Regions from separate parts of the Kitasatospora sp. NPDC101176 genome, predicted to be linked through region 2. Evidence: riboswitches for the same ligand, from Rfam matches in the RefSeq annotation. Region 2 holds a riboswitch; each other region holds the start of a gene.
The links. Region 2 has a riboswitch for cobalamin ahead of ACIRS1_RS07670 (peptidase). Riboswitches for the same ligand answer to the same signal wherever they lie in the genome.

Region 1 (5,055 bases), on a different contig from region 2:
CGTCGGTGGCGGGCCGGAGGGGCGGAGGGGCGGAGGGGCGGAGGGGCGGGGCCCGGAGCGGGCGTGCCGGTGCGTCAGGAGGCGTCGGTGAGCACGCGGGTGAAGCCGTCCAGCAGGGCCCGGTTGGTGGCCCGGGCCTGCGGGGTGTCGACGTGGATGGTGTTGACGAACAGACCGTCGTCGGTGCGGTGCAGCCACTGCAGCAGTCCGTTGCAGCCCGAGACCCAGACGTGCAGGCGGGCCCGCTGGGCGGCGTGCCGGTCGGCACCGGGCAGCCGGCGGAAGTCGATGTAGGAGTAGAAGTTCACCGCGTGCGGCCAGTAGTGCAGCCGCGCGTACTCGGCGGGGGCGAGCAGCCGCCAGGCCTTCACGAAGTGCACCCCGGCGTGGGCCTGCAGCTGCCCGTAGGCGTCCTGGGCGGCGGTCAGCACCTCGCCGAAGCCCGCCCGCGGCCCGACCGGGAACTCGATCGGCAGGGTGTTGATGAACCACCCCATCGACTCCGCGTAGACGCCCCGGCCGCGTTCGTTGACCGGCACCAGGCCGCGGTAGACCTCGGGCCCGCCCTCCTGCCGCAGGGCGATCGCCAGCCCGGCGAGCAGCCCCATCGACAGCCGCCCGCCGCGGGCCCGGCAGGCGGTGCCGAAGGCCTCGACCTGGCGGGCGCTGAGCAGGCGCTCGGTGCCGGCGGTCGGCGCGTACAGCCGGCCGGGCCGGACGCCGAGGTCGAGCGGGAAGCGGGGGAAGAGGCCGCCGTTGCGGTCGCGGAACGCCCGCCAGTAGTCCAGCCGCGCGTCGTCGGCGCGCATGGCGCGGTTGGCCCGGCGCTGGCCGCGGCTGAACTCCAGGTAGCTGCCGGGCTGTTGGGCCGCGTCGTCGGTGCGGGCCGGGCGGACCCGGTCGGCCTCGGGTCCGGCAGCGGTTCCGGTGGCGGTTCCGGCCGCGGTGAGGCTCCGGTAGGCCGTGGTGATGTCGTTGACGGCGATCGCGCTGGAGAGGCCGTCGGTGACCAGGTGGTCGCAGGAGAACCAGACGGTGGTCGACTCCGGCCGCACCACCGCGCCCATGGTGATCAGCGGCCAGGAGAGTGTGTCCACCTCCTTGAACGCGTCGTGGAGGTGGCGGTCGACCTCCGCGGGCGTCTCCAACGGGCCGGCGTAGACGTGCTTGAGGGCCACCTCCCCGGGCGACAGGACCTCGCAGCCGAGGTCCCCGCCCAGCGGCTGGTAGACCGCCCGGAGCACCTCGTGACGCCGCACCAGGTGGAGCAGCGCGGCCGCCAGCGCGTCCAGGTCGACCGGGCCCCCCAGTTCGAAGCTGGCCGCGACGTAGGAGCGGATCGGCTCGTCGACGCTCTGGGCGTGCTGGGCCACGGTGAAATGTTTCGCCTGGTTGTAACCGGTCATCCGGCGCGGGGCGGGGTCGCCGCCGGTCAACGGGACCAGGTGCCACCGGTGGGCCTCGCCCGGGCCGATCTCGGAGTCCTCGACTGAGATCTGGAGCATGTCGCCCTCTTCTGCCGCTGTCGTCGTCGGGTGGTACCAGAGCGGTCGGATGTCGGCCCACCAGCTGGTGCCGTACCAACGCGACGGCCCGGCGCTCGGATACGGGCAGCCGCCGTTCGGGTGACGGTGACCGGCCGCCGGGGCCGTGCCCTCCGGCGGGTCCGCGGACCGGGCTCGGCCCGCCGGATCCCCTCACGGCCGGGCCGTCGGCGTACGAGCGCACGCCGGAGCTGCGGGGACCCGCGGTCGAACGGCGGGTCGAGCGCCGCGTCGGAGTGCGGTCGGGCCCGTCGCGGTGGGCGGATTCCACGGCCGCCGCGACGGCCGGTGCCGTCGGGGGACCGGCCACGTCTCACCCCGTGGACACGTGGTGGGATTTCCGCGCCCCCGGCCGCGGGTTCGCACTAGGCTGGCCGGGCAGCTGGTTCGCCCTGTCCGCCAGGCAGGCGCGTCGCAAGAGGGAACCCGGTGACGCCATTCACGTGGCCATTCCGGGACTGCCCCGCAGCGGTGAGTGGGAACGACCGCCGTCATACGCACTGGGCCCGGACGGGCCTGGGAAGCGACGGCCAGTAGGTGACCGCCCTGACCAGGGCAGCCGCGCCCGCGAGTCCGAAGACCTGCCACTGCCCGCACGCGACCGATCGCGCGCGGACATCCCGGTGACCTCGTGGGCGGGTCGGCGTGCACACCAGGCGGGTCCGGCGCATCCCTGCGCCCGCGGCCGCGCCCGGTCGGGCACCCCTTCGCACCCTCGTCCCGTCCCCGGGGACCAGAGGAGACAGACTCGCGAAGGAGAGTCCCTTGACGACGAAGTCCGCAGCCGCGGCAACCCGCGCCACCACCCACGGCTACCCCCGCCAGGGCCGCGACCGGGAGCTCAAGAAGGCGGTCGAGGGGTACTGGAAGGGCGCGGTCACCGCCGACGCCCTGCTCGCCACCGCCGCCGACCTGCGCCGGGAGAACTGGCTGCAGCTCGCCGAGGCCGGCGTCCACGAAGTCCCCACGGGCGACTTCTCGCTCTACGACCACGTGCTGGACACCACCGTCGCCGTCGGCGCCGTCCCCGCCCGCCACCGCGCCGCGGTCGACGCCGACCCCCTCGACGGGTACTTCGCCATGGCGCGCGGCACCCAGGAGGTCGCTCCGCTGGAGATGACCAAGTGGTTCGACACCAACTACCACTACCTGGTGCCCGAACTCGGCCCCGACACCGTCTTCACCGCCGACCCGGACCACCAGGTCGCGCAGCTGCGCGAGGCCCTCGGCCTCGGTCACGACGCCCGCCCGGTGCTGGTCGGCCCCGTCACCTACCTGCTGCTCGCCAAGCCCGCCCCCGGCGTCGCCGAGGACTTCCAGCCGATCACCCTGCTCGACCGGCTGCTGCCCGTCTACGCGCGCCTGCTCGCCGAACTGCAGGCGGCCGGCGCGCAGTGGGTGCAGCTGGACGAACCCGCGCTCGTCCAGGACCGCACCCCGGCCGAGCTGAACGCCGCCGCCCGCGCCTACCGTGAGCTGGGCGCCCTCACCAGCCGGCCCAGGCTGCTCGTCGCGAGCTACTTCGACCGCCTCGGCGCGGCCCTGCCGGTGCTCGCCGCAGCCCCGGTCGAAGGCCTCGCCCTGGACTTCACCGGCCCCGCCGCCGCCAACCTGGACGACCTCGCCGCCGTCGGCGGGCTGCCCGGCAAGCGGCTCGTCGCCGGCGTGGTCGACGGGCGCAACATCTGGATCAACGACCTGGAGAAGTCGCTCGCCACCCTGGCCACCCTGCTCGGCCTCGCCGGCGGCGTCGACGTCGCCACCTCCTGCTCGCTGCTGCACGTCCCCCTCGACGCCACCGCCGAACGGGACCTGGACCCGCAGATCGCCCGCTGGCTCGCCTTCGCCAGGCAGAAGACGGCCGAGACCGCCCTGCTCGCCCGAGGCCTGCGCGAGGGCACCGGCGCGATCGCCGCCGACCTCGCCGCCAACCGCGCCGACCTCGCCTCGCGCGCCGGCTCCCCGATCACCCGGGACCCGGCCGTCCGCGCCCGGGCCGCCGCCGTCACCGCGGCCGACGCCCGCCGCCCGCAGGCCTACCCGCAGCGCGCCGAGGCCCAACGCGCCCGCCTCGGACTGCCGTTGCTGCCCACCACGACGATCGGCTCCTTCCCGCAGACCACCGAGCTGCGCACCGCCCGCGCGGACCTCGCCGCCGGGCGGATCGACGCCGACGGCTACCGCGGGCGCATCGAGGCCGAGGTCCGTGAGGTCATCGCCTTCCAGGAGAAGGCCGGCCTCGACGTCCTCGTCCACGGCGAGCCCGAACGCAACGACATGGTCCAGTACTTCGCCGAACAGCTCACCGGCTACCTCGCCACCCGGCACGGCTGGGTGCAGTCCTACGGCACCCGCTACGTGCGCCCGCCGGTGCTCGCCGGGGACATCTCCCGGCCGCACCCGATGACCGTCGACTGGTTCCGCTACGCCCAGGGCCTCACCGACCGCCCGGTCAAGGGCATGCTCACCGGCCCGGTCACCATGCTCGCCTGGTCCTTCGTCCGCGACGACCAGCCGCTCGCCGACACCGCCCGGCAGGTCGCCCTCGCCCTGCGCGACGAGGTCGTCGACCTGGAGGCCGCCGGCGCCGCCGTCGTCCAGGTCGACGAGCCCGCCCTGCGCGAGACCCTCCCGCTGCGGGCCGCCGACCGCCCGGCGTACCTGGCCTGGGCCACCGAGGCGTTCCGCCTCGCCACCTCCGGGGTGCGCGCCGACACCCAGGTCCACACCCACATGTGCTATGCCGAGTTCGGCGCCGTCATGACGGCCATCGACGACCTCGACGCGGACGTGATCTCCCTGGAGGCCACCCGCTCCCACATGCAGGTCGCCGGTGAGCTCGCCGCCGCCGGCTACCCCCGCGAGGTCGGCCCGGGCGTCTGGGACATCCACTCCCCGCGGGTGCCCGGCACCGAGGAGGCCGTGGAACTGCTGCGCGCCGGGCTGGCGGCGATCCCGGCCGAGCGCCTCTGGGTCAACCCCGACTGCGGCCTGAAGACCCGCGGCTGGCCGGAGACCCGCGCCTCGCTGGACAGGCTGGTCGGCGCGGCCCGCCGCCTCCGGGACGAACTCGCCGGCTGAGCCACGGCCCCGCACCGGGGCGGGCCCGTCGCCCGCCCCGGTGCGGGGACTCCGGCGCGGTCGGGACGGACGGGTGACGGCGACCGACGGCCACGCCCGTGCGGCGGGTTGCCGGGGCCGATCGGGATCCGGGGCGGCAGGATGGCCCCGGCGGGGTGCCGCCGCGCGGACCGGAGGGCCCGCGGGCGCACCCCGCCGACCTCACCCGCTCCCCCGACGACACCTCGTCGCCGCCACCCCGGAGGGTCACACGACACGGATCACCCGCGAGACCGTGCTGCGGACGGCGACCTTCTGGCTCCGCCCGGCGTTCGCGCTGCGCGTGTTCGGCCGGTTCCAGCGGCTCGTGGGCTTCGACCGCTCGATGGCCCTGGCCTCCGCCGCGCTGACCGCGCTGGTGCCGCTGGCCATCGTCTGCAGCTCCCTCGTG
Region 2 (5,055 bases):
GTTCCGCCGCTGAAGCGGTCGGCGAGGCCGAGGTGGTGCTCACCATGCTGCCGACCGGACGCCATGTCCTCGACTCCTACAGCGAGTTGACGGAGTCGGCAGCGGGAGCGCTGTTCGTCGACTGCTCCACCATCGCGGTCGGGGACGCCCGGGTCGTCGCCGACCTCGTCCGGGTCGCGGGGCACCGGGCCGTCGACGCGCCGGTCTCCGGCGGCGTGCCCGGAGCCGAGGCCGCGAGCCTGACCTTCATGGTGGGCGCGGACGGGCCCGACTTCGCCGAGGCCGAGCCGGTGCTCGCCGCCATGGGCCGCCGGGTCGTGCACTGCGGGACGTCCGGGGCGGGGCAGGCCGCGAAGATCTGCAACAACATGATTCTCGGCATCTCGATGATCGCGGTCAGCGAGGCCGTCGTGCTCGGGGAGAGCCTCGGGCTCAGCCACCAGGCCCTGTTCGACGTGGCCTCCACCGCCTCCGGGCAGTGCTGGGCACTGACCAGCAACTGCCCCGTCCCCGGGCCCGTCCCGGCCAGCCCGGCCAACCGCGGGTACGCCGGAGGTTTCGCCGCCGCCCTGATGGCCAAGGACCTCGGACTCGCGGCCGCCGCGGCGACAGTCTCCGACGTCCCCGCCGAACTGGGCGGCAGGGCAGCCGAGTTGTACGCGGCGTTCGCCGAGGAGGCGGGCGCCGGGCTGGACTTCTCGGCCATCATCACGACCCTCAGGAAGGACGACGCATGACGTTCGAGACGATCCTGGTCGAGCGCAGGGGCCGGGTGGGCGTGATCACGCTCGACCGCCCCAAGGCGCTGAACGCCCTCGACACCACGCTGATGAACGAAGTCGTGGCGGCCGCCGAGGAGTTCGACCGCGACCGGGGCCCGGGGTGCCGTCTTCCGGTGCCGGAACCGTGACGTGGCGCACCGTCCCTTGACCGGATCTTCGCGTCTTCGCCATGATGGGCCGTCATGTTGTGACTCCGCCGACGGGGGAAGTCCGGTTCGAATCCGGCGCTGACCCGCAACGGTAGGCCGCCGACGTCCCGTCGGCGGCGAGCCCGAGTACCCGGCGGCGGAGGTGTGTCACCCCCTCCTCCCGTCGTGGTCTGCGGGCCGGAGCTCCGAGGGCTGCCCGGCGTGCCGCCGGCGCCCTCCGGGCCCCTGCGTCCAGGCCCGGAAAGGCAGCCATGCCCGCCCTCCGCCGCACTCTCGGTCTGCTCGCGATACCCGCCCTCGCCGTCGCCACCGCACTCCCGGCCGCCACCGCCGCCCAGGCCGCACCCGCCGCCGCACCCGCCGCGACCGCGGCCCCGACGATCCGCCCCGACGCCGCCGCGGGCGGCTGGCTGGCCCGCCAGCTCGTCGACGGCGACCACTTCGAGTCCGTGTTCAACGGCACCGCCTACCCCGACCAGGGCCTGACCGTCGACGCCGTGCTGGCCTTCGCCGCCTCCCACGGCTCCGACGAGGCCGCCGCCCGGGCCACCGCCTGGCTGGCCAAGCCCGAGATCCTCGGCGGCTACCTCGGCGACGGCACCACCGAGGCCTACGCCGGTGCCACCGCCAAGCTGCTGCTCGCCGCCGAGGTCCGCGGCGCGAACCCGACCGCCTTCGGAGGCGTCGACCTGCCGGCCCGGCTGCGCTCCCTGCAGACCGCCGAGGGCCGCTTCTCCGACCGCTCCCAGTGGGGCGACTACAGCAACGCCTTCGGCCAGTCGCTCGCCCTGATCGCCCTGCACCGCACCCCCGGCGGCGCCCCCGACGCGGCCGTCGACTTCCTGGCGAACAGCCAGTGCGCGGACGGCGGCTACCCGGTCTCCTTCGGCCAGACCATCTGCACCAGCGACCCGGACGCCACCGCGCTGGCCGCCCAGGCCCTCGCCGCCACCGGCCGCACCGCCAAGGCGAACGCGGGCCTCGGCTGGCTCACCGCCCACCAGAACGCCGACGGCGGCTTCGCGGCCGCCGGGGCGACCGCCTCCAACGCCAACACCACGGGCCTGGCCACCCAGGCGCTGCTGGCCGGCGGACGCCTCGGCGCCGGCCTGAAGGGCTGGAGCCGGCTGGTGAAGTTCCAGCAGGGCTGCTCCGCCGACCCGGCGGTCCGCGGCGCCGTCGCCTACGACGCGACCGGCTTCAACCCGGCCAACGGCGCCCGGGCCACCGCGCAGGCCGCGCTCGGCCTCGCCGGCACCCCGCTGGCCACCCTCTCCGCCGCCGGCGCGCGCCCGGCCGCCCCGACCCTGGCCTGCCCGGCGCCGGCCGCCCGCTGAGCCACCGAACTCCTGAGCCACCGAATCCCTGAGCCCACGAGGAGAGTTCCGATGACCGACACCCTCACCCCGGCCAGACCGGCCCGCCGCACGCTCGGCTCGATCGCCGCGGCCGCGGCCCTCACCGCCGGCCTGCTCGGCGCCTCCGCCGTCCAGGCCCCCGCGGCCCACGCGGCCGCCTGCAGCGGCACCACCGGCGTCACCGTCGTGGTCGACTTCACCGCCGTCGGCGGCGGCGTCGAGACCGGCTGCGCACCCGGCGATCCGGCCACCGGGCTCGCCGCGCTGACCGGCGCCGGATTCACGTACGCCTTCCACCCGCGGTTCCCCGGCTTCGTCTGCAAGATCAACGCGCTGCCGGCCACCTGCACCAACCCGACCGGCAGCGCCTACTGGTCCTACTGGCACGCCCAGCACGGCGGGCCCTGGTCGTACAGCAGCCTGGGCGCGGGCAGCTACAACCCGGCCCCCGGCGACGTCGAGGGCTGGTCCTTCGGCGCCGGCGCCCAGCCGGGTATCACGGCGCCCTGACGTCCGGAGGCACCCGCCGGCACCCGGAGCCCCGCGGGGAGGGGTGCCGGCAGCTCCGGCACGCCCTGCGGTGCGGCAGGAGGCGCCCGGCCGTCCTGATCCGCGCGGCCCGTCCCGTCAGGTGAGCGGACCATCTGACGGGGCGTTGACTCCCACTCCGCTGACATGGTCTGATGAACCGGTTTTTCACCTCGGTCCTCAGGGGAAGCCGGTCCAACTCCGGCGCTGACCCGCAACCGTAGATCCGCCCAGGGCGGATGAGCCGGAATGCCTGAACCGAGGTCTGTTCAGAGAGCACTCGCGTCGTCGCGGACTACGACGCAGTTCCGACGGCTGCGCGCTCCACCGGCAGCCGTCGGCTGCGCCGTTGCGCCCCGCGTCGACCGACCAGGGAGACGCCGGTGAGGGTCAGCAGCAGTCGTACGCGCCACAGGAGCCGGGGCACCGCGTCCCTGCTGGCCGCCGCAGCGCTCGCGGTCACCGCCTGCGGCGCTGCGCTTCTCGGTCGGCCCGCCGTCTCGCTCGCCGGGGCGGCCGTCCCCGCCGCGGGCCGGACGCCGGACGTCGCCAGGGGCGCCGCCTACCTCGCCGACCCGTCCCGCCTGGTCGGCGGTCACTACTACGAGGGCTTCCCGGCCTTCGCCGACTTCGGACTCACCATCGACGGCGCCTACGCGCTCGCCGCCACCGGCACCGACGACGCCGCGCTGCGCCGGATCGTCGACTTCCTGGACCAGCGGGGCAAGGACGCCAGCGAGCGCACCGTCGACGACTGGACCGCGATCGGCACCGAGTACGCCGGCGGCGGGTCGATCGGCAAGGAGGCGCTGCTCGCCGAGGTCGTCGGCCGTGACCCGCGGAACTTCGGCGGCCACGACCTGATCGCCGCCCTCGCCGCGATGGTGTGCACCAAGGCCGACGCCGACACCGGCTGCGACGCCGCCGGCAACTACGGCTACGCCACCTCCGTCTTCTCCCAGGCGCTCGCCGTCATGGCCCAGCTCCGCGCCGGGGACGCCGCCAACGCCGCCCCCGCGATCGCCTACCTGAAGGGCCTCCAGCACCCGGACGGCTCCTGGCCGAGCTTGATCCCGGCCACCGGCGACTCCGACGTCGACAGCACGGCGATCGCCGTCATGGCCCTCGCCCTCGTCCCCGGCGACGACGCCGCCGCGCAGGCGGTCGACAAGGGCCTCGGCTGGCTCGCCGCGCGGCAGTTGCCCGACGGTGGCTTCCCCGGCGCGGCCGGTGACTCGACCAACTCGGCCGCGCTGGCCGTCCAGGGCATGACGCTGCGCAAGGCCGACTACGGTGCGCAGATCGCCAAAGCGCTCGACTTCCTCGCCGGGCAGCAGAACGGCGACGGCGGGTTCAACGTCGCCTCCGCCGGGCAGCAGGGTTCGGACGTCCGTGCCTCGACCCAGGTGGTCGGTGGCGCCACCGGGATCTCCTTCGGCACGCTGAGCCGCCCCCTCGGGGGCACACCGACGCCGACGCCGACGGGGACGCCGACCGGAACTCCCACGGGGACGCCGACGGGTACGCCCACCGGAACCCCGACCGGAACCCCGACGGGTACGCCCACCGGAACCCCGACGGGAACGCCCACCGGAACCCCGACGGGTACGCCCACCGGAACCCCGACGGGAACGCCCACGGGCACGCCGACCACCCCGGCCGGCACCCCGACGGGCTCGCCCACCACCACCGCACCGGCCCCGGTCACCGACACCCCCGCGGCCGGCGGCGGCCCGACCGTCCGTCCGGCCGGAGGCGTCGACGCCCCGGCGGGTGCCGGTGTCGCCCCGGCCGGGGGCGTGCCGGTGTCGACCGGCTCCGGCAGCCTGGCCGGCACCGGTAGCCAGGCGCTGACGCTGACGGCAGGGGCCGGTGCGCTGACCGCGCTCGGCGCCGCCGCCGTCCTCGTCGCCCGCCGCCGCCGGACCGCGGCCCCTGGACGTCACCGATGACCGGGGGACCGGGCGCCCGCCTCGGCCGGCTGTGCGCGGCGACGGCGCTGACCGCGGCCCTCGCCCTCGGCGGCGTCGCCGTGGACACCGCCCCGGCCGCCGCGGCGCCGTTGCCGATGGACCAGTGCACCACCACCTCCGGCGTCGTGCTCGCCGTGGACTTCAGCAGGTGGGGCGGCCCGCTGTTGCGCTCCTGCGGGAGCACCCCCACCACCGGGTACGCCCTGCTCAACCAGGGCGGCTGGAAGACCGCCGGCACCGGGCACGACGGCCCGGCGTTCATCTG
Region 3 (5,055 bases), on a different contig from region 2:
CTGTCACATCCGGTTGGCCGTACGGACGGGCTGTCGTCCACAGCACCTCCACAAGATCGGGCAACAGAGGCAAACCGCCTGGCCGGAAACGTGTGGCGGGGCCATGCCAGCCTGGTGGGAGGGCCTCGGCGCCGGTCGCGCTCCCCGTCCGTCCGGTCACTTTCCGTGCCCGTCGACCACCCCGGCACCGGCCGCGGCGAGGATCTTCGGGGACGATTGACGGCGTTTGCCGATCATGCGGGTGACGGTGTGGAAATCCGGCTGAAACGGCATTCCTCACCCGTCCGGAACCGGCCGCCGCGAGGAATTCCGGAGCCGCCGGAACGGCCTGGCGCGACCACCGGGAATGGCGTGGAAAGTCGGCCCGGCCGACTTTCCGCACACGGCCGACGAGGGCCGGCAGGGAGCGGGTGCCGTCGGAAGTCGGCCGTTCGAACGACACCGGCCCCGGGGTGCCGCCGGCCGCGTCCACCCCGCCATTCCACCCCGCCTTTCCGCAGCCGCCTTTGCGCGCCGACGTTTCCGCGCCCCCCGCGCCTCCCGCGGGCGGCCGCGGGGGGCGGTCGCCGCCCGGACGGATCAGAGCAGGGGGGTGAGCCAGCGGCGCAGGAGTTCGGTGTAGTGGGTGGGGGCCGAGTTCCAGAGCGCGGCGTGGTCGGCCCCCGGGAAGGTTTGCAGGCTGACCACGTCCTGGCGGAGCCCGGCGAGGCGCTCCGCGCTGCGGAAGGGCGCGAGCTGGTCGTCCGGGCTGTGCATCAGGAGGGTGGGCACCCGCAGGTCGGCACCCTCGGCGATCCGGGTGAAGTCGGCGAGGTCGACCCCCGTGCGGCCCTCCGCGGCCAGCGCGCCGAGCTCGGCGGCGGGGCCGGTGTACCCGGCCCGCGCGGCGCGGCGGCGGGCGGTGGCGGGCAGGTCCAGGACGGGCGAGTCCAGCACGATCCCGCTGATCGCGTGCGCCCAGGAGGAGCGGGCCGCCGCCTGCAGGACCATGGTGGCGCCCACCGACCAGCCGTACAGGATGACCCGGCCGGCCCCGTTGTCCAGCGCCAGGCGCATCGCCGACTCGACGTCGCGCCACTCCGTCTCGCCGAAGTGGCTGAGCCCGTCCGGCGAGGCCGGGGCGCCCTCGTCACCCCGGTAGGTGACCGCCAGGGCGGGCATCGAGAGCCGGTCCAGGACGGGGAGCACCGGGAGGGTCTGCTGCCGGTCGCCGCCGGGGCCGTGCACCAGGATCACCCAGGTGCCGCGCTTGCCGTCGAGGAACCAGACCGGCAGCGCGCCGAGCTCGCCGTCCGCGGCGGTCTCGCGGTACGGGAGGCCGAGCGCCGCGGTCGGGTCGCCGAGGTGGACGCGCGGGGTGAAGCGGACCTCGGTGCCGGGCGTGAGGGTGCCGCGGTCGGCGCGCAGGAGCTTGCGGGTCACGCCCTGCTCGTCGCTGTGCAGGACGTCCTCGACGACGGCGTGGCCGTGGTCGTCCCACTCGACCGCCCAGCGGCCCGGGCGCAGGCTCGCGGGGCGCCGGGTGAAGGTGATCCGGCCGGCCGCCAGGCTCTGCACCAGGACGGGGCCGGAGCCCTCGACGGCGGCGGCCGGGCGGACCGTCCGTTCGGAGGCCCGGCGGCCGATGACCAGGACGGCGGCCCCGGCACCGACGGCGGCGGCGGCCACGACGGCCGCGGTTCCCCAACGCATATCGCTCCCCGCTCTGACGGTCGGACGGTCTTGGACCGGACGGTGTTCGAGCACCAGTTCACCGGGAGGGCGGCCGGGCGGCCACCGGGCTGGGCCGTCCGGGGCACGGCGGGGCGGCCGGCGGGGGTGTGGGCGGCGGGCGGGAGGCGGGCGGGCTGGAGGGGTACGGGCGGCGGTTCGGCGCGGGCGGGCGGGGGCGGGCCGCGGCGTCAGACCGGGATGTCGGTCCGGCGCCGCCCGAGCAGCTCCCAGAAGCGCTCCGCCAACGGCTGCTCGCGGACCGGGTCCGGCGCCGCGGCGGCCGGGGAGCCCCAACTGCCGCTGCCCCAGTGGGAGGAGACCTGGTTCTCCTGCTGGAGGGCCGTCAGCACGGCCGCCAGGTCGTCCTCGTGGACCGGCACGATACGGGCGACGGCCCGGACGTGGGCCTGCCAGCGGCCGTCCACGCACTGGCGCAGGCACCGGTCGAGCTCCTCGCGGCGGCCGGTGACGTCGACGAGCTCGCGCAGCCGCAGGCCGAGCACCTGGGCGAGCGCGTGGGTCTGGGCCTCGTCGCCGTCCCACCGGCCGGTCAGCTCGGCGTCCTGGTAGCGGCGCAGGGCGACCCCGATCCGGCGGGCGGCGGCGTCCTGGTGGAGTTCGCGGGCGACCCGGAAGTCCCGCAGCCGGGTGGGGCGGGTGCCCATCAACTGGACGGCGGGGCACCAGAGCGCGCGGGCCAGCGCGATGAACTCCTCCTCGGTCGGCCGCAGCTCGCCGCTCTCCCAGGCGAGGACGTGGGTGGGCAGCAGGCGGACGCCGTGCGCGGCCATCCCGCCGACGACCTGGTCGGGGGTCAGGCCGAGGCCGGCCCGGTGGGCTCGGGCGGCGCCCGGCGAGAACGGCACCGGGGGCAGGGCGGGGGGCTGTCTGCGTCGCATGGGAACGAACGGTAGGTGCGGGTGGCGGCCGGCCCCAGCCGCCGAACACACGAAGCGGCCCTGGAGGTCCCTACGGACCGCTGGACGATCGCACAGGGTGTCATGCCCCTGCGGGCGGGCGGATCGGAGGTACCGACGGAGGTGCCGGCGCGGGCCCCGCCGCCCGTCGCCGCCGCCCGGCCGGGAGCCCGCGGGCGCCCCGCGGCCCCCGGTCCCGTGTGACCAACCCCTCCGTGACCTCGGTTGACTCCCGGTTCGGCCGCGTGATGGGATCCGGGGGCCAAACGGAGGCATGCAGAGGAAGCCGGTGCGAGTCCGGCGCGGTCCCGCCACTGTCACCGGGGAGCACGCTCGGCAGGTTGCCACGGCGCGCCGTCAGAAGCCGCTGGAAGGCCCGGGGGTGCGTCCGACCCGGAAGCCAGGAGACTCTCGCCCCCGCTACGTCGAGCCAGGGCGCGGACCCTGAGTGAGGACACGCACGCGATGCAGGCTGCCCCGCCCCGCCGGACCCGACGCTGCCTTCCGCCACACCCCCCGGTCCCGCCGCACCCGGCCGCCGCCCCCGCGAACCCGCCGCACCCGACGTGCGCCCGCTGACCCGCGCGGCGGCGTTCGCGCTGGGCGCCCTCGCGGGCTACGCCGCCGACGCCCGCTACGCCGACCCCCGCCGCGGCCACCCGGTGGCCGTCTTCGGCTCCGCCGCGGCCCGGCTCGAGCGCCGGCTCTGGCGGGACGACCGGGCGACCGGCGCCGGCTACACGGCCCTGTGCGCGGGCACCGTGGCCGCCGCCGCGGTGGCCCTGGACCGCACCGCGGGCCGGCGCCCGCTCGGCCGCGCGGCCCTGGCCGCCGCCGCGACCTGGACGGTGCTCGGCGGCACCTCGCTGACCCGGGAGGCCCGCACCATCGGCCGCTCGCTGGCCGCGGGCGACCTGACGGCGGCCCGGGCCCGGCTGCCGCACCTGTGCGGGCGCGACCCGAGCGCGCTGGACGAGCAGCAGATCGCCCGCGCGGTGGTCGAGTCGGTGGCCGAGAACACCGCCGACGCCGTCGTCAACGCGCTCGTCTGGGGCGCGCTGGCGGGCACGCCGGGGCTGCTGGCGTTCCGCGCGGTGAACACCCTGGACGCCATGGTCGGCCACCGCTCGCCGCGCCACGCCCGGTTCGGCTGGGCCTCGGCCCGGCTGGACGACGTGGCGGGCTGGCCGGGCGCCCGGCTGACCGCCCTGCTGACCGTCGCCGCCGCGCCGCAGCCGCGCACCGCCTGGCGGGTCTGGCGCCGGGACGGCTCGGCGCACCCGAGCCCGAACGCCGGCCAGGCCGAGTCCGCCTTCGCGGGCGCGGTCGGCGTCCGGCTGGGCGGCACCCTGCAGTACGGCGAACGGGTCGAGCACCGACCCGTCCTGGGCGCCGAACTGCGGCCGGTCACGGTGGACGACATCGAGCGGGCCTGCGTGCTCTCCCGGCGGGTGGGCGCGCTGGCCCTGGGTACGACCGTGGCGGGGCACGTCGCACTGCGACTGCTGGCCGGCCGCGGAAGCAGAAGCGGAAAGGGACGGGCATGAGCAACGCGCTGCTGGTCGCAGGGACGACCTCGGACGCGGGCAAGAGCGTGGTGACGGCGGGCATCTGCCGCTGGCTGGCCCGCCGCGGGGTCGCGGTGGCGCCGTTCAAGGCGCAGAACATGTCGCTGAACTCCTTCGTCACCGCCGACGGCGCCGAGATCGGCCGGGCCCAGGCGATGCAGGCGCAGGCCGCCCGGGTGGAGCCGGAGGCGGCCATGAACCCGGTGCTGCTCAAGCCCGGCGCCGACGGCCGCAGCCAGGTCGTGCTGCTCGGCCGGCCGGTCGCCGAGGTCGGTGCGCTGGACTACCGCGAGCGCAAGCCCGTCCTGCTGGAGCGGGCCCTGGAGTGCCTGGCGGACCTGCGCCGCCGCTACGACGTGGTGGTCTGCGAGGGCGCCGGCTCGCCCGCAGAGATCAACCTGCGCGACCGGGACATCGCCAACATGGGCCTGGCCACCGCGGCCGGACTGCCCGTGGTGGTGGTCGGCGACATCGACCGCGGCGGCGTCTTCGCGGCCATGTACGGGACGCTGGCGCTGCTGTCCGCGGAGGACCAGCGGCACGTGGCCGGCTGGTTCGTCAACAAGTTCCGCGGCGACGCCCGACTGCTCGCCCCCGGGCTGGAGATGCTCCACGGGCTGACCGGCCGCCCGGTGCTGGGCACCCTGCCGATGCTGCCGGGCCTGTGGCTGGACGCCGAGGACTCGCTGGACCTGTCGACCGTGGTGGACCGGGTGGACGGCCGCGGCCCGCTCGGAGCGGACGTGCTGCGGGTGGCCGTGGTGCGCTTCCCCCGGCTCTCCAACTTCACCGACGTGGACGCGCTCGCGCAGGAGCCGGGCGTGCTGGTGCGCTGGGCGACCCGGCCGGAGGAGCTG
Region 4 (5,055 bases), on a different contig from region 2:
CGGAGCGCGCAGCGGTCCCGGGCGAGGGCGGCCACCGTCACGGCGAGGCCGGGGATCCCGTCGGCGGCCTCGACGATCCAGCGCCCGGCCGGCTCCTCGGCGTCGACCTCCGTCCTGGCCAGGACCTCGGCCACGGAGCGCAGTTCCACCGTGGTCTCGGCGGCGTCCAGGGCGAAGAAGCCCCGGGGGTGGCCCTGCGGGTCGATCGGGTACCGGCGTACCGAGACCTCGCCGTCCGCGCACTCGCCCTCGACGTCGTAGGCGGTCGGCCGCTCCGCCGGGAGCGGTACCGGGGCCGGGTAGGGCGGCAGGGCGGTGGGGGTGGTGAGGTCGTCGACCTTGTCCGTCAGGAAGCCGAACAGGACGGGGGCCAGGGCCGGGACGGCCCGGTCGCGCTGGCCGAGGGAGCGGTCGGTGACGGGGCGCAGCAGCTCCGGGTCGTACGTCGCGACGGCCGCTTCGAGCTGGGCGTGCAGGTCGCCGTCCGGGTCGAGCGCGGGTGCCGCCTGGCCGAAGGCGTAGGTGGGGGATCCCGGGTCGAGTTCGGCGGCGCCGGTGGCCACCAGCAGGGTGGGGCGGTCCAATGCCGCGCCGTAGAAGGAGACCGATCCGTGGTCGCCGATCAGCAGGTCGGCGGCGACGAGGGCGGTCTGCCAGCCCTGGTGCGGGGGGATCAGCCTGAGGCCGGAGCCCCGGGCCGTGGCCAGCAGCAGTTCGGGGTCGTGCCGGTCCCAGACGTTGGGGTGCAGGACCACGGCCACGGTGTACTCGTCGGCGGGGAGCGCGGTGACCAGCCGGCGCGGCAGGTCGAGGCAGTGCGCCGCCAGGGAGTGCCTGCTCCAGGTGGAGGTGACGACGACGAGGCGCCGGCCGTCGACGGCCCCGAGGGCGGCGCGGTAGGCGTCCCGCCGGCCGCGGCTGGCCAGCATCCTGGCGAAGGTGAGGTCGCCGACCTCCCGTGCGTGCGGCAGCGCCTCGGGGCAGGTGGCCGCCAGCCGCTCGAACTGCTCCTCGTGTGACAGCCCGATGACCGCGGGGAAGACCCGCCCCCGGTGGGTGAGCTCCTGACGGGACAGGCCGGCGGCACTGACCCCGTCCCCGGTGGACTCGGCGACCAGGCGGTTGTAGCCGGCGCCGTGGGGGAGGACGACGAGCGGGGCGCGCAGCCGGTGCATGGAGGCGTGGACCGCGCAGGACACCGCGAGGTCGAACTCGTACCGGACGGCCTCCTCCCACGGGATGACCGTGACGGCGGGCTGCTGGTCGGCCAGGTAGGGGCCGAGGCCCGCCGTGAACGCCGAGCCCGGGTTGACGGTGAGGTAGCACCGGACGCCGAGCTGCGGGCGGACGAGCAGGGTGAGCACGTCGAGCACCCGGGTGGCCGAGGTGAGCGTGCGGGCGACTGCGAGGACGCGGGCCCGGACGGGCCAGGTCTCCCAGCGGTCTTCGTCGGGCCAGGGCCGGGGCCGGCGCCGCAGGCGGTTCAGCACACGAAGATCGTACTCATCCGGCCCCGCTCCGGCGGGTCCGTCCGGGGCGGGTCAGCCGGTGGCAGCGGTGGGTTCGTGGTGGTCGGCGGCGGCGCAGGGGTCGAGGAGGGGGCGCAGGGCGTCGTCGACGAGCCGGTAGCGCACGACGCGTCCGTCGCGGTCGCCGGTGACCACGCCGGCGGTGCGGAGCAGTCGGAGGGCCTGGGAGACGGCGGGGTCGCGCATGCCGGTGGCGACGGCGAGGTCGGTCACGGCGAGCGGACCGGCGCGGTGCAGGGCGAGCAGGAGGGCGAGCCGGCCCGGGTCGGCGAGCAGGGAGAACCGCTCGGCCCAGGTGCGGACGTGCGCGGTGTCGCCGATGGCGGCGATGGCCTCGCAGACCCGGTGTCCGTCGATGGTGCGGTGGTCCGCGCGGTCGGCCGGTACGAGATGCATGCGGACATTCTCGCAGGCCGGGGCCTGTGATCCTGGACACCTGCGCAGGTGCGCAGCCTTGCATGGGTGGAGCCGGGCCCCCTACGGTGTTGCCCGCCGTGGTGCTCGGGAAGACCGGTGACGGACCCTCAGGGGTCCCAGTCCGGAGCGGCCCTCGCCACTGTGATCGGGGGGAGTCGTCCGTATCCACGACGCCACTGGGCGCTTCGCGCGTCCGGGAAGGCGGGTACGGGTGCCCCGTAAGCCAGGAGACCGGCCACGGCATCTCACGAAGTCTTTCCACGAGGTGCTGGAGCGTGATCCCCGTATGACCCTGCCCGAAACCGCCGCCCCCGGGGCGCCGGCGGCGCCGTCCGCACTGCCGACGTTCCGCTGGAAGCGCGAGGACACCGTCCGCACGGCCGGACTGATGGGCGTGATCCTGGCCATGCACGTGGTCGCGTTCGGGACGCTGTTCTTCCTGGTCGCGCCCCACAACTACGCGGTCGGCACCCAGGTCTTCGGGGTGGGCCTGGGCATCACCGCGTACACCCTCGGCATGCGGCACGCCTTCGACGCCGACCACATCGCGGTGATCGACAACACCACCCGCAAGCTGATGGCGGACGGCAAGCGCCCGGTGTCGGTGGGCTTCTGGTTCGCCCTCGGGCACTCCTCGATGGTGGTCATCATGGCCGCCCTGGTGGCGGGCGGCGCCCAGCTGGCCAACACCCTGATGGACGACGAGTCGACGACCCACCAGTGGCTGGGGATGGTCGGCACGACGGCCTCCGGCGCGTTCCTGTACCTGATCGGCGCGCTCAACCTGGCGGCGCTGGTGGGCATCCTCAAGGTGTTCCGGGCGATGCGGGCCGGGAAGTACGACGAGGCGCAGCTGGAGGAGCACCTGAACTCGCGCGGCTTCCTGGCGAGGGTGCTGAACCGGGCGACGCGGTCGATCACCCGGCCGGGGCAGATGTTCCCGGTGGGCATGGTGCTGGGCCTGGGCTTCGACACCGCGACCGAGGTCACCCTGATGGTGATGGCGGGCTCGGGCGCGGCGGCCGGGCTGCCCTGGTACGCGATCGTCTGCCTGCCGCTGCTCTTCGCCGCCGGGATGAGCCTGTTCGACACGCTGGACGGGACGTTCATGAACTTCGCGTACCAGTGGGCCTTCTCCAACCCGGTGCGCAAGGTGTACTACAACCTGACGATCACGGGGCTGTCGATCGCGGTGGCCTTCGTCATCGGCACGATCGAACTGGTCGGCGTGCTGCACGAGAAGCTCGACCTGACCGACCCGGTGAGCGGTTGGATCGCGGACATCTCGCTGGACAACGTCGGGTACGCGATCGCCGGGTTGTTCGTGGTGGTCTGGGCCGCGGCGATCGGCTACTGGAAGCTGGCCGGGGTCGAGCAGCGCTGGCAGCCGTCCGAGCAGTGACAGCCCCCGGCGGGCCGGTCGGCCCGGGGTGCGAGCCGGGGCGTGCGGGCAGCGGTGACGTGCCCCCTCGGGAGTGCTCGGCGGGCGGAACGGGGTGCGGCTTCGTAGGCTCGACGCATGTCTGATGCGTACGCGGGTCGGCGGGAGCGGGTGAGGGAGCACTGCAGTGCGGCCGGGGCCGATGCGGCGCTGATCACCCGGGCGGCGAACGTGCGGTATCTGACCGGCTGCGCGCCCTGCGGGGCGACGCTGCTGCTCACCAGGGACCGCGCACTGCTGGCGCTGCCGGACGACCTGCCGCCGGACGACACCGGGGAGCACCTGATCGCCCCGGACGTCACCCAGGTGCCGGTGCCGGCTGGGGCGGACACCGCCCTGGCGGCGGCCGAGGCCGCGGCGCGGCTCAGGCTGGCGGCGCTGGCGGTGGAGGAGCACGACCTGACCGTCAGCCGGCACCGGTCGGTGGCCGGCCTGTCCGGCGGTGCCCGGCTGGCCGACCTGGACCGGCTGGTGGAGCGGTTGCGGGTGGTCAAGGACGAACACGAGATCGCCGACCTGCGGATCGCCGCCGAGATCGCCGATCAGGCGCTCGGCGAGCTCCTGGAGTCGATCCTGGTCGGGCGGACGGAGCGGCACCTGGCGATGGAGCTGGAACGCCGGATGATCGACCACGGCGCGGACCGGGCGGCCTTCCCGGTGTCCGTCGGCACCGGCAGCCACTCCGGCCAGCCCGCCCACCAGCCGACCGACCGCCGGGTGGAGGAGGGCGACTTCCTGACCGTGGTGATGGGCGCCCAGTACCGCGGCTACGGCATCTCGACCGCCCGGACCTTCGTGATCGGCGCCGCCCCCGCGCCCTGGCAGGTCGAGCTGCACCGGCTGGTGTTCCGCGCTCAGCGGGCCGCCCGGGAGGCGCTCGGACCAGGCGTGGAGCAGTACGTGCCCGACCGGGCCGCGCGGCAGATCCTGGAGGCGGCCGGCCACACCGAGGCGTCCCCGCACCCGGTGGGGCACGGCATCGGGCTGGAGATCCGGGAGGCGCCGCGCCTCGGCCCTTCGGACATGGGTAAACTGGACAGCCGCGTACCGGTCACCGTCGGTCCTGGGGTCCACCTCCCGGGCAGGGGCGGTGTCCGGATCGAGGACACGCTCGTGGTGCGCCCCCTCGAGGAGGGCGGGCCCGAGCTGCTCACCATCACCACCAAGGAGCTCCTCGCCCTGTGACCGCGGCCCCCGGGCCGTCGGCGGCAGGACGCACCCCTTGGTTCCTTGACAGCTATATCCAGGAGTAAGTGCGCCCGTGGCTTCCACGAACGATCTCAAGAACGGCATGGTCCTCAAGCTGGAGGGCGGCAAGCTCTGGTCCGTCGTCGAGTTCCAGCACGTCAAGCCCGGCAAGGGCCCGGCCTTCGTGCGTACCAAGCTCAAGGAGGTCCTGACGGGCAAGGTCGTCGACAAGACCTTCAACGCGGGCACCAAGGTCGAGACCGCCAACGTCGACAAGCGCGGCATGCAGTTCTCGTACAAGGACGGCGAGAACTTCGTGTTCATGGACATGGACACCTACGACCAGCTGACCATCGAGCCCGCCGTCGTCGGCGACGCCGCCAAGTACCTGCTGGAGGGCTTCGAGGCCCTGGTCGCGCAGAACGAGGGCGCGGTGCTCTACATCGAGCTCCCGGCCGCCGTCGAGCTGACCATCGCCGA

Region 1: it holds a riboswitch for cobalamin, as region 2 does, so the genes downstream of both, metE (5-methyltetrahydropteroyltriglutamate--homocysteine S-methyltransferase) here and ACIRS1_RS07670 (peptidase) in region 2, are expected to answer to the same signal.
Region 3: it holds a riboswitch for cobalamin, as region 2 does, so the genes downstream of both, ACIRS1_RS23675 (cobalamin biosynthesis protein) here and ACIRS1_RS07670 (peptidase) in region 2, are expected to answer to the same signal.
Region 4: it holds a riboswitch for cobalamin, as region 2 does, so the genes downstream of both, ACIRS1_RS10665 (HoxN/HupN/NixA family nickel/cobalt transporter) here and ACIRS1_RS07670 (peptidase) in region 2, are expected to answer to the same signal.

Annotation. Positions count from the first base shown of each region.
Region 1 is NZ_JBIWPA010000029.1:26,230-31,284, forward strand. Features, by position in the region: gene ACIRS1_RS30010 (condensation domain-containing protein) at 75-1,505, opposite strand; cobalamin riboswitch at 1,928-2,131, shown strand; gene metE (5-methyltetrahydropteroyltriglutamate--homocysteine S-methyltransferase) at 2,310-4,625, shown strand; gene ACIRS1_RS30020 (hypothetical protein) at 4,900-5,055, shown strand, end outside.
Region 2 is NZ_JBIWPA010000003.1:507,424-512,478, reverse strand. Features, by position in the region: gene mmsB (3-hydroxyisobutyrate dehydrogenase) at 1-737, shown strand, start outside; partial or broken gene ACIRS1_RS07675 (enoyl-CoA hydratase-related protein) at 734-886, shown strand; cobalamin riboswitch at 944-1,084, shown strand; gene ACIRS1_RS07670 (peptidase) at 1,183-2,268, shown strand; gene ACIRS1_RS07665 (flagellar hook-length control protein FliK) at 2,320-2,799, shown strand; cobalamin riboswitch at 2,964-3,093, shown strand; gene ACIRS1_RS07660 (prenyltransferase/squalene oxidase repeat-containing protein) at 3,201-4,769, shown strand; gene ACIRS1_RS07655 (hypothetical protein) at 4,766-5,055, shown strand, end outside.
Region 3 is NZ_JBIWPA010000018.1:89,106-94,160, reverse strand. Features, by position in the region: gene ACIRS1_RS23685 (alpha/beta hydrolase family protein) at 580-1,692, opposite strand; gene ACIRS1_RS23680 (transcriptional regulator) at 1,902-2,612, opposite strand; cobalamin riboswitch at 2,909-3,041, shown strand; gene ACIRS1_RS23675 (cobalamin biosynthesis protein) at 3,197-4,177, shown strand; gene ACIRS1_RS23670 (cobyric acid synthase) at 4,174-5,055, shown strand, end outside.
Region 4 is NZ_JBIWPA010000005.1:204,153-209,207, forward strand. Features, by position in the region: gene ACIRS1_RS10655 (hypothetical protein) at 1-1,490, opposite strand, end outside; gene ACIRS1_RS10660 (metalloregulator ArsR/SmtB family transcription factor) at 1,542-1,925, opposite strand; cobalamin riboswitch at 2,008-2,201, shown strand; gene ACIRS1_RS10665 (HoxN/HupN/NixA family nickel/cobalt transporter) at 2,233-3,348, shown strand; gene ACIRS1_RS10670 (aminopeptidase P family protein) at 3,466-4,572, shown strand; gene efp (elongation factor P) at 4,649-5,055, shown strand, end outside.